2 regions of the Gilliamella sp. CG22 genome follow, and region 1 is predicted to be linked to the other one. Evidence: riboswitches for the same ligand, from Rfam matches in the RefSeq annotation. Region 1 holds a riboswitch; the other holds the start of a gene.
The links. A riboswitch is a leader RNA that binds a small molecule or an ion and turns the genes downstream of it on or off. The one in region 1 is predicted to bind thiamine pyrophosphate.
Positions count from the first base shown of each region.

Region 2: another riboswitch for thiamine pyrophosphate. It lies ahead of thiB (thiamine ABC transporter substrate binding subunit); the one in region 1 lies ahead of thiM (hydroxyethylthiazole kinase).

Region 1 is NZ_JBIDFK010000001.1:58,221-63,957, forward strand. It holds gene ACGH46_RS00260 (heavy-metal-associated domain-containing protein) at 86-289, shown strand; gene thiD (bifunctional hydroxymethylpyrimidine kinase/phosphomethylpyrimidine kinase) at 457-1,254, opposite strand; gene thiE (thiamine phosphate synthase) at 1,263-1,904, opposite strand; gene thiM (hydroxyethylthiazole kinase) at 1,917-2,702, opposite strand; TPP riboswitch at 2,748-2,848, opposite strand; gene trkA (Trk system potassium transporter TrkA) at 2,917-4,278, opposite strand; gene trpS (tryptophan--tRNA ligase) at 4,400-5,395, opposite strand; gene ACGH46_RS00290 (phosphoglycolate phosphatase) at 5,420-5,737, opposite strand, start outside.
Region 2 is NZ_JBIDFK010000010.1:13,713-19,449, forward strand. It holds gene cptA (phosphoethanolamine transferase CptA) at 1-420, opposite strand, end outside; gene thiQ (thiamine ABC transporter ATP-binding protein) at 608-1,267, opposite strand; gene thiP (thiamine/thiamine pyrophosphate ABC transporter permease) at 1,290-2,867, opposite strand; gene thiB (thiamine ABC transporter substrate binding subunit) at 2,882-3,874, opposite strand; TPP riboswitch at 3,915-4,017, opposite strand; gene ACGH46_RS09035 (hypothetical protein) at 4,329-4,946, shown strand; gene ACGH46_RS09040 (AAA domain-containing protein) at 5,292-5,737, shown strand, end outside.

The DNA of each region.
Region 1 (5,737 bases):
CAATGGATCGAACACAATTATAAAGCCTACGCTAATTTGGGCGATCCGAATTCTGATAAGATTTAATTGAAAAGAGAGGTCAACTATGAAATTAATTGTCGATAATATGAGTTGTCAGCATTGTGTTAATACGATTACTAAAGCGATTAACGATATTGATCCAAAAGCGAAAGTAACGATTGATTTGGCTAAACATGAAGTTGATATCGAAGGCGGGACCATTTCACAAGAAGCCGCTATAGCGGCTATCAATGAAGCTGGGTATGAATTTGTAGGTATTTCATATTAATTAACCTATATTAAAGCAAACAAATTTGGACGTTAGTTTTTTTATTTATCTGTTTTCATTAACACGTTTAAAACGTCCAAAACCTACTTTACATCCTCTTTTAATCACTCATATTTTGAAAAATTTGAAGAGAGTGTTCGCAAATATGCGTCAATTGTGTTTTTGAATCACCACCAACGATAAAAGTGATGTGTTGGTCCAATCCCTTTACCAATATTTAAATCATCAGCATGGCGTATGGCTCCGTGAAGATATTCTTTCGCCTGTTTAACCGCGTGTTCTAAGCTGTTTTTAGGTAATAAAGCCGCAATAGCGGCTGATAAGGTACAACCTGTACCGTGCGTATTTTTCGTTTGAATTCTTTGCGATGTCATCCGGATTGTTTGGTCTGAGGTAATTAAATAATCGGGACTTTCTTGACTGGCTAAGTGCCCGCCCTTCATTAGAACCGCTTTACAACCTAGTTTAAGTAAATCTTGCCCTTGTTTTAGCATCTCATCTTCATTTTTCGCTTCATCACAATCTAAAAGCGCTGCGGCTTCGGGTAAGTTAGGTGTAATAATTGTTGCTAATGGCAATAATTGTTCTCGAATGGCGGTAATGGCATCGGGTTTTAAAAGTGCATGCCCCCCTTTAGCGATCATAACTGTATCAAGTACAATCGATGGTATAGGATGATTTTTTAATAACTGATAGACAGTTGTGACAATTTCTTTATTCATTAGCATACCAATTTTGACACTATCAATGTGGATATCTTGATATAAGGTGTTAAATTCTGCTTCGATAAATTCGGTAGGAATTGCCAATACCGCATCAACACCTTGGGTACTTTGTGCGGTTAACGCGGTAATGACAGACATGCCATACGCACCAAGTGCCGAAAACGTTTTGAGATCGGCTTGGATGCCAGCTCCCCCACTGGGATCTGAACCAGCAATAGTTAGGGCTGTAATTGTCATGATGTTGCTTCCTATCTAGCTTGATTTATTTTGTTGATTAGTAAGGTGGTTGCTTGTTCAATATTGGATTGACCACAAATAGCCGATACGACTGCAACGCCTTCAATTCCTGTTTGTATTATTTCTGTAACTTTTGTTACGTCGATACCACCAATGGCAACAGCAGGGCAATGTTTGGTTTTGACTAATTGAGTTAACTGCTCAATACCAAGTGCCGAGGATGCATCTTTCTTGGTCGAGGTCGGATAGATAGGACCAATTCCAATATAATCGACCTTTTGCCAAGGCACGGTTTCAAGTTGTTGCTGATTCGAAACAGATAGCCCTAACCATTTATTTTTACCGATCAATCGGCGAGCTACATCAACGGGCAAATCATTTTGACCAACATGCACACCATCTGCATCGACAGCTAAAGCAATATCCACATGATCATTAATCAATAGCGGTACCGATGTCTGACTGAGTGCTTCTTTCAAGGCTAAAGCAGCTTTATACCAATCTTTGCCTGTCAATTCTTGTTCTGATCGTAATTGTACGGCGGTTACACCGTTGGCAACGGCAATTTTGGTGGTGTCGACCATGCCACTGATTCCTCCACATAGTGTCGGATCGAGCACTAAATAGAGAGTAAGATCCAACTTTTTCTGCATGCTACGTCCCTATTAGTATGATGAATAAAATAGTGATAATTGATCTAATAACGATACGGCAAAACTGCCTAATCCAAGCTGTTTATTTGCCTTTTCTCCAGCTTTTTTCATCATAAAGCAAGCGGCTGCTGTGGCTAAAAGTGGATCGGTTGAATTTACAATAAACGCTGCAACCATAGCAGATAAGGAACAGCCTGTTCCGGTAATTTTGGTTAAAGCAATATCACCGCCTGCTATAGCGTAAGTCGTATGACCATCAGTAATATAATCAATGTCACCAGTCATGGCGATGATAGTCTGGTAGTCTTGTGCCAATTGTTTTGCATATTGTAAAGCGGATTTTGTCGAGTCTTGACTGTCCGGGCCTTTTGATGATGCAAATTGACCGCTTAGCGCTAAGATTTCCGAAGCATTGCCACGAATAACGGTGGGTTTAAATGATAATAATTGATGCGCAATTTCGGTACGATAAGCAAGTGCCGAACCAACGGCAACAGGATCAAGTACCCATGGAGTTTGGCTTTGTTGAGCTTGGCTTGCTGCAAGTAGCATACTTTTGGCGGTATTGTGATTAATTGTACCGATGTTAATCAGTAAACTATTAGCAATTTTAACAAATTCAGCCACTTCTTGTTCAGCAATAATCATTGCTGGTGAAGCACCAATAGCAAGTAGGACATTAGCAGTAAAATTTTGTACAACATCATTTGTTATACAATGAACTAATGGGCGTTGCGTTTTGACAAGATTAATAAAAGGTGTAACTTGAGTGATTTGAAGCGATGTGGTTACTGACATGTTCATTCCTTATTTGATTTATCGGGAAGAATTTGCCTATTGTAAAGTTGAATGGCTAGACTTCCCTACGCTGGTGTTATCCAGATCAGGTTCAACGGGTAAACTCTCAGTTTTTTAATGAATAAAAAACACCCCGAGTCAAAATTATGCTTATATTATGAACTGCCTATTGGCTTTTAACAAGTTTGTATAATAGAAAATTTTGATTTAAATGTTATTGTAACAATTTTTCGATATCGGTAATCGCTCTTCTATCCGGCAAGAAAATAATTAGGTGATCATTCTCTTCAATCGTTAAATCCGTGTTGATAATAATAACATCTTCATCACGTACAACTGCGCCGATTGTTGCCCCAGACGGTAGCTTTAATCCATTGATGTTTTTTCCGACCAGTTTTGAATTTTCTTTATCACCATGCGCAACGATTTCCACAATTTCAGATTCGCCTTGTCGTAGTGATACAACTTTGACGATGCCTGTTTGTCTGACATGACTTAAAAGTTCAGAAATAGTGGCGTGTTGGGGTGAAATAGCAATATCAATCACACTGTCATTAATGAGTTCAAGATAAGCTTGTTTTTGAATTAAGACGATGACTTTTTTAGCGCCCATTCTTTTCGCTAACATCGATGACATAATATTGGATTCATCATCGCCGGTTACCGCAATAAAAAGATCTGTCAGTTCAATCTGTTCTTGGGATAGCAATTCTTGGTCTGATGATTCGCCATGTAATACCGTGGTATTAAGTAACTGTTCAGCAATGAGTTCTGCTCGTTCGGCATTGCGTTCAATTAGTTTGACTTGATAATCATTTTCTAAACGCTTAGCCAGTGCAAGCGCAATGCCGCCACCGCCACTAATGATAATTCGTTTATAAGGTTTTTCTAAACGTTGTAGCTCACTGGTCACGGCTTTGATATTGGTTGGCGGAGTAATAAAATACACCATATCACCAGCTTCAATTAAGGTAGAACCCAGTGGACGAATAAAGCGATTTTTACGGTAGATAGCAACGACTCTAGCTTCAACATGCGGAAGATGTTCTTTAAGTTCTGATAGCTCACTGCCAACTAGCGCGCCACCATAATATGCCATAACAGCGACTAGACATACACGGGTATCGTTGAATGAGGCAAATTGTAATGCGCCTGGATATTGAACAAGATGACTGATATGGTTAGTAATAAGGTTTTCTGGTGCAATGATATGGTCGATATTGATACACTCTTTATTAAAAAAAGGATATCTTTCATCATTGTATTCCGGTGCGCGGATACGCGCCACTTTTTGCGGAATATTAAACATGACATGCCCTATTTGACATGCCATCATGTTGATTTCATCAGAGTTGGTAACGGCAACAAGCATATCAGCCGATTCCGCGCCAGCACTCTCTAATACTTGTGGATAAGATGATTTTCCACAAATAACTTGTAAATCAAAGCGTTCTTGCAAAGATTGCAATTTATCATGATCTTCATCGACAACAGTGACATCGTTTTGTTTTTCAGTAACAAGATATTCTGCAAGCGCACTGCCTGTTTGTCCTGCTCCAAGAATGATAATCTTCATAACTAACCTATTTTAATTAAATGGCTTTTATATCTTTTATTGTCATGATGATAATAAATGCCTATATTAAGCCAAATAATACTGTTTAGTGTTAATAATAATTATGTTATTTGATTTTAGACTATACAAAACCGATAGCGTCATAGACCTTTTTCAATGTGATATCCGCTTTAGCTCGAGCTTTTTCAGCGCCTTCTTTCATGATTGAAAAGAGATAATCTTCATCATCACGATATTGGTGATATTGTGTTTGTAATTGACTTATCATATCAATCACTTGCGTTGCCACTTCCGTTTTAAGATGTCCATACATTTTACCTTCAAACTCTTTTTCAAGTTCGGTGACTGGTTTTCCTGTTACACCAGTTAATATATCTAATAAATTTGATACACCAGCTTTATTTTTTAAATCATAACGTACAACAGGCGGTTCATCAGAATCGGTCATTGCTCGTTTGATTTTTTTCTCGATGTCTTTAGGATTTTCAAGTAAGCCAATCACATTGTTTCGATTTTCATCGGATTTAGACATTTTTTTCGTTGGGTCTTGTAAAGACATCACTCTTGCACCAACTTTAGGGATAAAAGGTTCAGGAACAGTAAAAATGTCACCATACAGGGCATTAAAGCGCATTGCAATATCACGTGATAGTTCGAGATGTTGTTTTTGATCGTCACCCACCGGTACTAAATTAGCTTGATATAATAAAATGTCAGCTGCCATTAAAACAGGATAATCAAAAAGCCCTGCGTTAATATTTTCAGCGTGTCGTGATGATTTATCCTTGAATTGGGTCATGCGACTGAGTTCACCAAAATAAGTGTAACAGTTTAATGCCCACCCTAATTCAGCATGAGCAGGTACATGAGATTGTACAAATATAGTGCTTTTTTGAGGATCAATGCCACATGCTAAATAAAGCGCCATGGTATCGAGCGTTGCTTTGCGTAGCTTCTGTGGATCTTGGCGTACTGTGATGGCATGTTGATTTACAATACAATAAACGCAATCGTATTCTTGTTGTAAAGCGACCCAATTTTTTAAGGCTCCCAAATAGTTGCCAAGTGTTAATTCCCCTGATGGCTGAGCGCCACTAAATACAATCGGTTTACTCATATTTTATTCCTAATCTATTCATTCTTATTTTTTTGCCTCAGCTTTAGGCAGTGGTAACAAGGTTAATATATCTTTGAAATCGTCAAACAAAAAATCGGGGTCACTGGTCGCTATGGATACACCATAGTTGTAACCGTAACTTAACGCAACAGTAGGGCAGTTAGCATTCTTTGCTGCGGTGATATCATTTTTCGAGTCACCAACAAATAGTAATTGATCGCAAAAGAGCCCAAACGTTGCCATAACTTGATAAAGCGGGGCAGGATGAGGTTTTAGCTTGATAACATCACCACCACCTAGCACCAGTTTGAAATATTCTTTAATGCCTAATGATTCTAATAA
Region 2 (5,737 bases), on a different contig from region 1:
GACTTGTTTCCAAAGAAATAGCGCCACTAAAATATAGACGACTAATACGGCAATCAATTTAAAACTCAAGTATTGCTGAATATATTCATTAGATTCGTTGAAATTTGATTCAGCCATTATAAAAAAAACACTTTGTGAAAACTCCTGCCGATAAATCACAAAATATGCTAACGAAATTAAAGACAATCCACCAACTATAATCCCATAAATGGCTGCAATTTTACGAGTATGATTTGGAAAAAATAACACCGGTATGAGCCAAATTAAGCTATAAATAATGGAATCCCTTAACCCAATAAAATTAGAGTGTCCCGACAGAGAAATATAGAGTTGCAAAGCGGATGAAAAATAGGTAAAAAATAATATAATCAAAAATAACGAGGAAAAACTAAATTTCTGATCTTCTTTCAAATTTTGCATAAATATCAATAACGAATCATGATGAATAAGTTTTTATAAGATACATTGGGTAGATTAATAAAACCTTAAGCACTCACATTCGATATTGAAACTAACAAAAGCCAACGGTAATCATTAATGCTATGAAAACAATATGAAGCATATTTTCAATGAATATACTGCTTAGCTAAAGATTAATTTTAGCGGATTAAATCGACTTCAAGCCTAATAGCTGAGCAATATGTTGATGTTCTGAACAGGTTAACTTTTTGGGTGAATGATTAAAAATAATCTGTCCTTCATCGACAACTAAACATCGCGAAAAATAATACAATGATTCATCCAGATAATGGGACACCATCATTAATGTTAATTCAAATTCTTCACAGATTTGGTTAACTAATTCAAGCATTTCAAAACGTAATGATTGATCCAGCGCTGAAAAAGGCTCATCTAAAAGTAAAATCGGACGATGTTGAATTAGACACCGCGCTAAAGCAACCCGTTGACGTTGACCACCCGATAATTGTTCAGGGTAACGTTGATTAAATCCTGTTAATCCAACTTTTTCTAAAATATCATCAATAATTTGCATTTGTGAAATATTCAGCTTTAAAGAAGGTTTTAATCCTAAAGCGATATTATCTTGAACCGTTAAATGGTCAAACAAATTATTATGTTGAAACAACATAGATACCGGGCGTTTTCCGGGAGTGACATTCGTCATATCTTGATCATCGAGTATTATTTTTCCTGAATCAGGTGAAATAAAACCGGCGATTAAACTCAATAATGAACTTTTACCCGCACCACTTGGCCCAACAATGACGACCCGTTCTTTTGCGGCAATACCAAAATTAAAAAACATTTTAAAATTATCATAATGATAATTAATATGATTGAGTGTGATCATCATCCACCAAAACCAATAAACTAAAAGAGATAATTAATAATATTGCTGCTGTGACACTACCATCTTGATAATGATAATGTGATAGCTGCTCATAGAGGTAATAAGGCAATGTGATGACTGACTGCCCACCAAATAGTGCGATAATGCCAAAATCCCCTAAAGATAAGATAGCCGAAAAAACAAAACTTTTTAACATTAATTTGTTTAACGCTTTATATTCAATCAAATAAAAATGGTTAACCCCGTCAATGCAAAGGGATTGGCTTAATAGCCAATAACGCTTAGTGACATCGAACATGGGGGTAGCCAGACTTTTAATGACAAAAGGTAATGCCATTAAAGCATTACACAATATTAATAAAATGCAGATAAACCAAGTATTACCTGCATACTGATAAAATAATATAAACAGTCCTGACGCTAAAATCATGCTGGGAATCGCTAAAATTAACGAACTGGCTAACATTAATCGATTACTCCAAGTTACCTTTTGATAAATGAGCAATCGACTATTTGTCCAAAGAATAAATAGTGCCATTAACAGGGTTACGATGGCTGACCCCAATGCAATGAAAAGTGAAAACAGTGTTGCATGTTGAAAGGTTGGCGTAAACAGTGACAAACGGAAAAAATAAACACCATCAATCACGATATTTATCAAAGGAAGTAAAATAAATAATCCCCCTATAATAATCACGATTGAACTTAGCAAGGCAGCCAAGCCAGAAACAGGAAAACGGTAGTTTTGCTTTATAAAGCGCATTGTGACTTGTTTATTATTATTAAACTTTTGCATTATTCCCATAAAACCTACACAACAAAGCAATTGCAATAAGGAAAGCAAAACCGCTTGAATAAAATCAAAATCACGAATGGATTGATAAATTGCTACTTCAATGGTGGTATATTTGGGGCCACCGCCTAAAGCCAACACAATCGCAAAACTTGAAAAACAGAGCATAAAAATCAGCGAAGCCATAGGCAATATTTGCCGACGAAGATGTGGCCATTCAACCAATCGAAAAAAAGTGTAACCAGAAAAATTCAATTGAGCGGCTAGCTGTTTCTGTTCAACAGGCACACTCATCAGCGTTCGGTAAAATAGACAACAAGCATAAGGAAAATTCAAAAATACGTGTGCTAATAAAATTCCTTGTAATCCATAAATTGACCATGAAAATGGCAAGCCAATATATCCCACAAAGATTGACAGTAATCCCTGCTGCCCATAAACGGATAAAAGCCCTGTCACAACAACTAGTGCAGGTAAAATAAACGTCACCGGCATTATTCGCAACAATAAACCTTTACCCCAAAACTCAACCATGGATAAAACTTTTGCCATTAATATAGCAAAGAAAATAGAAAGACATGTTGATAGTGTGGCTTGATAAACAGTTATCCACAAAATATGTAATAAATAGCTGTCAATATAACTGTCAATCTCACCTGAAGTTATTGCGTAATAACCAATGGATAATAATGCACTACCCAGTACAACCATTATGCTACTGGCGGCAAGAATACCCGGTATTAACGTTCTGAAATTCAACATGTTAATGTCTATTATTACTTACTGATCGCTGATTGCCACTCACGAATCCAAGCTTTTTGTCCTTTTTCAACTTGCTCAGATCCAAATTCTAACGCCTTAGTGACAGGCTTTATTTGCTGATAAGCCTCAGGTAATGTCGTTTGAATAATCGGGTACATCACATTCTTTTCAGCAATCTGACGTTGTACTTCAGGTCTGAGTAAATACTGTAAAAACTGACGTGCTAACTCAGGTTGCTGACTGTATTTGATTATACCTGCTACTTCAACCTGACGGTAATGTCCTTCATCAAAAATGGCTGCCTCATAGCGAGGATCATTTTTCATAATATGAGCAATCGGCGATGTACTGTAGCTTAAAACAAAATCAGCTTCGCCTTTCAAAAACATGCCATAAGATTCACTCCAGCCTTTGGTGACGGTTACCGTATTTTTAGCGATCTTTTTCCATACATTGGCAGCATCATCGCCATAGATATTTTTGATCCAAAACAGTAGACCTAGTCCTGGCGTACTGGTTCTTGGGTCTTGATAAATAATTCGCCAATTGGCTTTATTATCAACAAGTTGTTGCATACTATGGGGAGGATTTTTGATTTTATCTTTGTTATAAATAAAAGCAAAATAACCATAATCATAAGGAAGAAAATCATTATCCCACCAATCAGTGTTAAGATTATCAGGTTTAATGATTTGATGAGGAATAACAATATTGGCCAACTTAGCTTGCTGTAAAATGTTATTGTCTAAGCCTAAAATAACATCGGCATTGGTCTTTTTCCCTTCGAGCCGGATCCGATTTAAAATAGATACACCATCCCCTAACGAAATGATATCCAACTGACAATCACACTCCGCTTCAAAACCTTGCTTAATCGCCTCACCTGGGCCCCACTCAGACATAAAAGAATTGTAACTATAAACGGTTAAAGTTGGCTTAGCATTGGCGGTATCAATCAAGAAAAAAGCTGAAAAAACAAAAAACAAAAGAAGATTCTTACGAAACATTTTGCCTCCAAAATAGTAAATAAAAGACAAAAGGTTTGAGCAGACACAATAACTCAAATCCCTCCGCTGGCATGATCCAGTTCAGGTTCGACGGGTTATGTTAATCAACATTCTCAGCCATTTGGGCACCCCGTTGAGAACGATAAATAGTTTAGTGTTTACCTCATTAATTGTAAACAGTTGTAATTGCGATAGCATGAATAATAACAAGCAAGTTTAATCACTGTTAAGGTAAAAAGGTAACGAATTAATGCTCAAAAATTAGATAATTTTAAAACGATTTTAATTGTCTCTTATTATGATTATTACCTAAGTTTAATCACTGTTTAACGGATTGAGTATTCAAGAAATCCAAATAAAAATAAGTTATTAATTAAAAAAATAGTAGATGTTACTCAATTGCTTTGTATATAATAAAAACGTCAGTTATTTGATTTTTATTAAAGGATTAATTATGTCTCAATCTTTCAAGAGCCCTCGCTGGATGCGTGATTTAAATCGCTATCTAAATTCAAAACCTCAATTCGTTTTATCCGGAAACATTCATGATCGACAACAATCGAAAATTGATACTGAAACCATCATTTCCGAAACATTAGTCTTGTCGATTTATCGAATATTAAAAAATGCAAAATTTAATCACGTCTTATTGTGGAATTCAGCTTTTGGATTCGAAGAAATTCAAACACCAGACTTACCCGCAATTAAAAGCGATACGTTGTTTAAACGCCTAAGATTAAATGCTGTTCCCAAAAAAGATTCCGCAAAAATAAATCATTTAAGTAACACGTTAGATCAACTAGTCAGCTATGATCAACAGCCTGTTGCGTTGATAATTGATTATGAATCACATTTGTCTAAAAATCGTCATAATATGAGTTTTAGTGAGCATCAACTTTTTGCGCGTTCTTTAGCACTTTCGCAACTTGAATACCCAAAACCTAAAGGTTCAAACGATCGATTATTTATAAATACCATTATTTGGCTAGTTGAAAAAGAAAGTAATTTACCCGATTGGTTACTCATTAACAACCCTAAGATTCGTCATATTCCTGTGACAGCATCCAGTTAAGCAATCCGTAAAAATATAAATGATGAATAACTAGAGTAGCTCGTTTTTTAAAAGATCATCGCACAAAGCCGGTTTACTTAAGAGGTCATAATGAATTCAAAATATATTGATGTTGATTTAATATAGATAAATTAAAAACCAATAAGAGTTTTCGGGCTTTTTTTGAATTGTATATTTAACAAAATAATAGATGCCATTTGCTAACCCAAATCGGGCTAAAATGCGTGTTTTCTATCGACTGTATTAAAATTAGTCTTTATAAATAATCATTGTCATTCTACAATTCAATATAAATAAAAATGATAAAAATAACATCAACATTGAGTTGAATATAAGGAATACAAAATGGAGTTAGAGCGTCACTGTGGTCATTGCCAAACTGAACGATTCGATAATGAAATGCTAAGTAAGCAAATGATCGATGATAAAACATATCATTATGACCTATTATCCGTTTCATTCAAAAATTCTATTGATACAAAACCATTAAAAAAATTTCAATTGATTAGTGAAACTATGCCTATTAAAGAGCATAAATCTAAACTAGGGTTATGGCAATTATCTATACGCGCCAATAATGTTCGCTTACGTGCATCAAATTTACAAATCAAATTGGATGAAAACCGACTAAAAACACTTCAATTAGCCTGTTCTAAAAACCAATTAATGGCAATGTGGACTAAACGCTCATCTTTCTTTCCTGATGCCAATAATCTTGGATTATTATCATTAATGGAACATAACAATATTAGTGAAGATGATCTAATCATTTTACTCAGTGCACAAGAAGA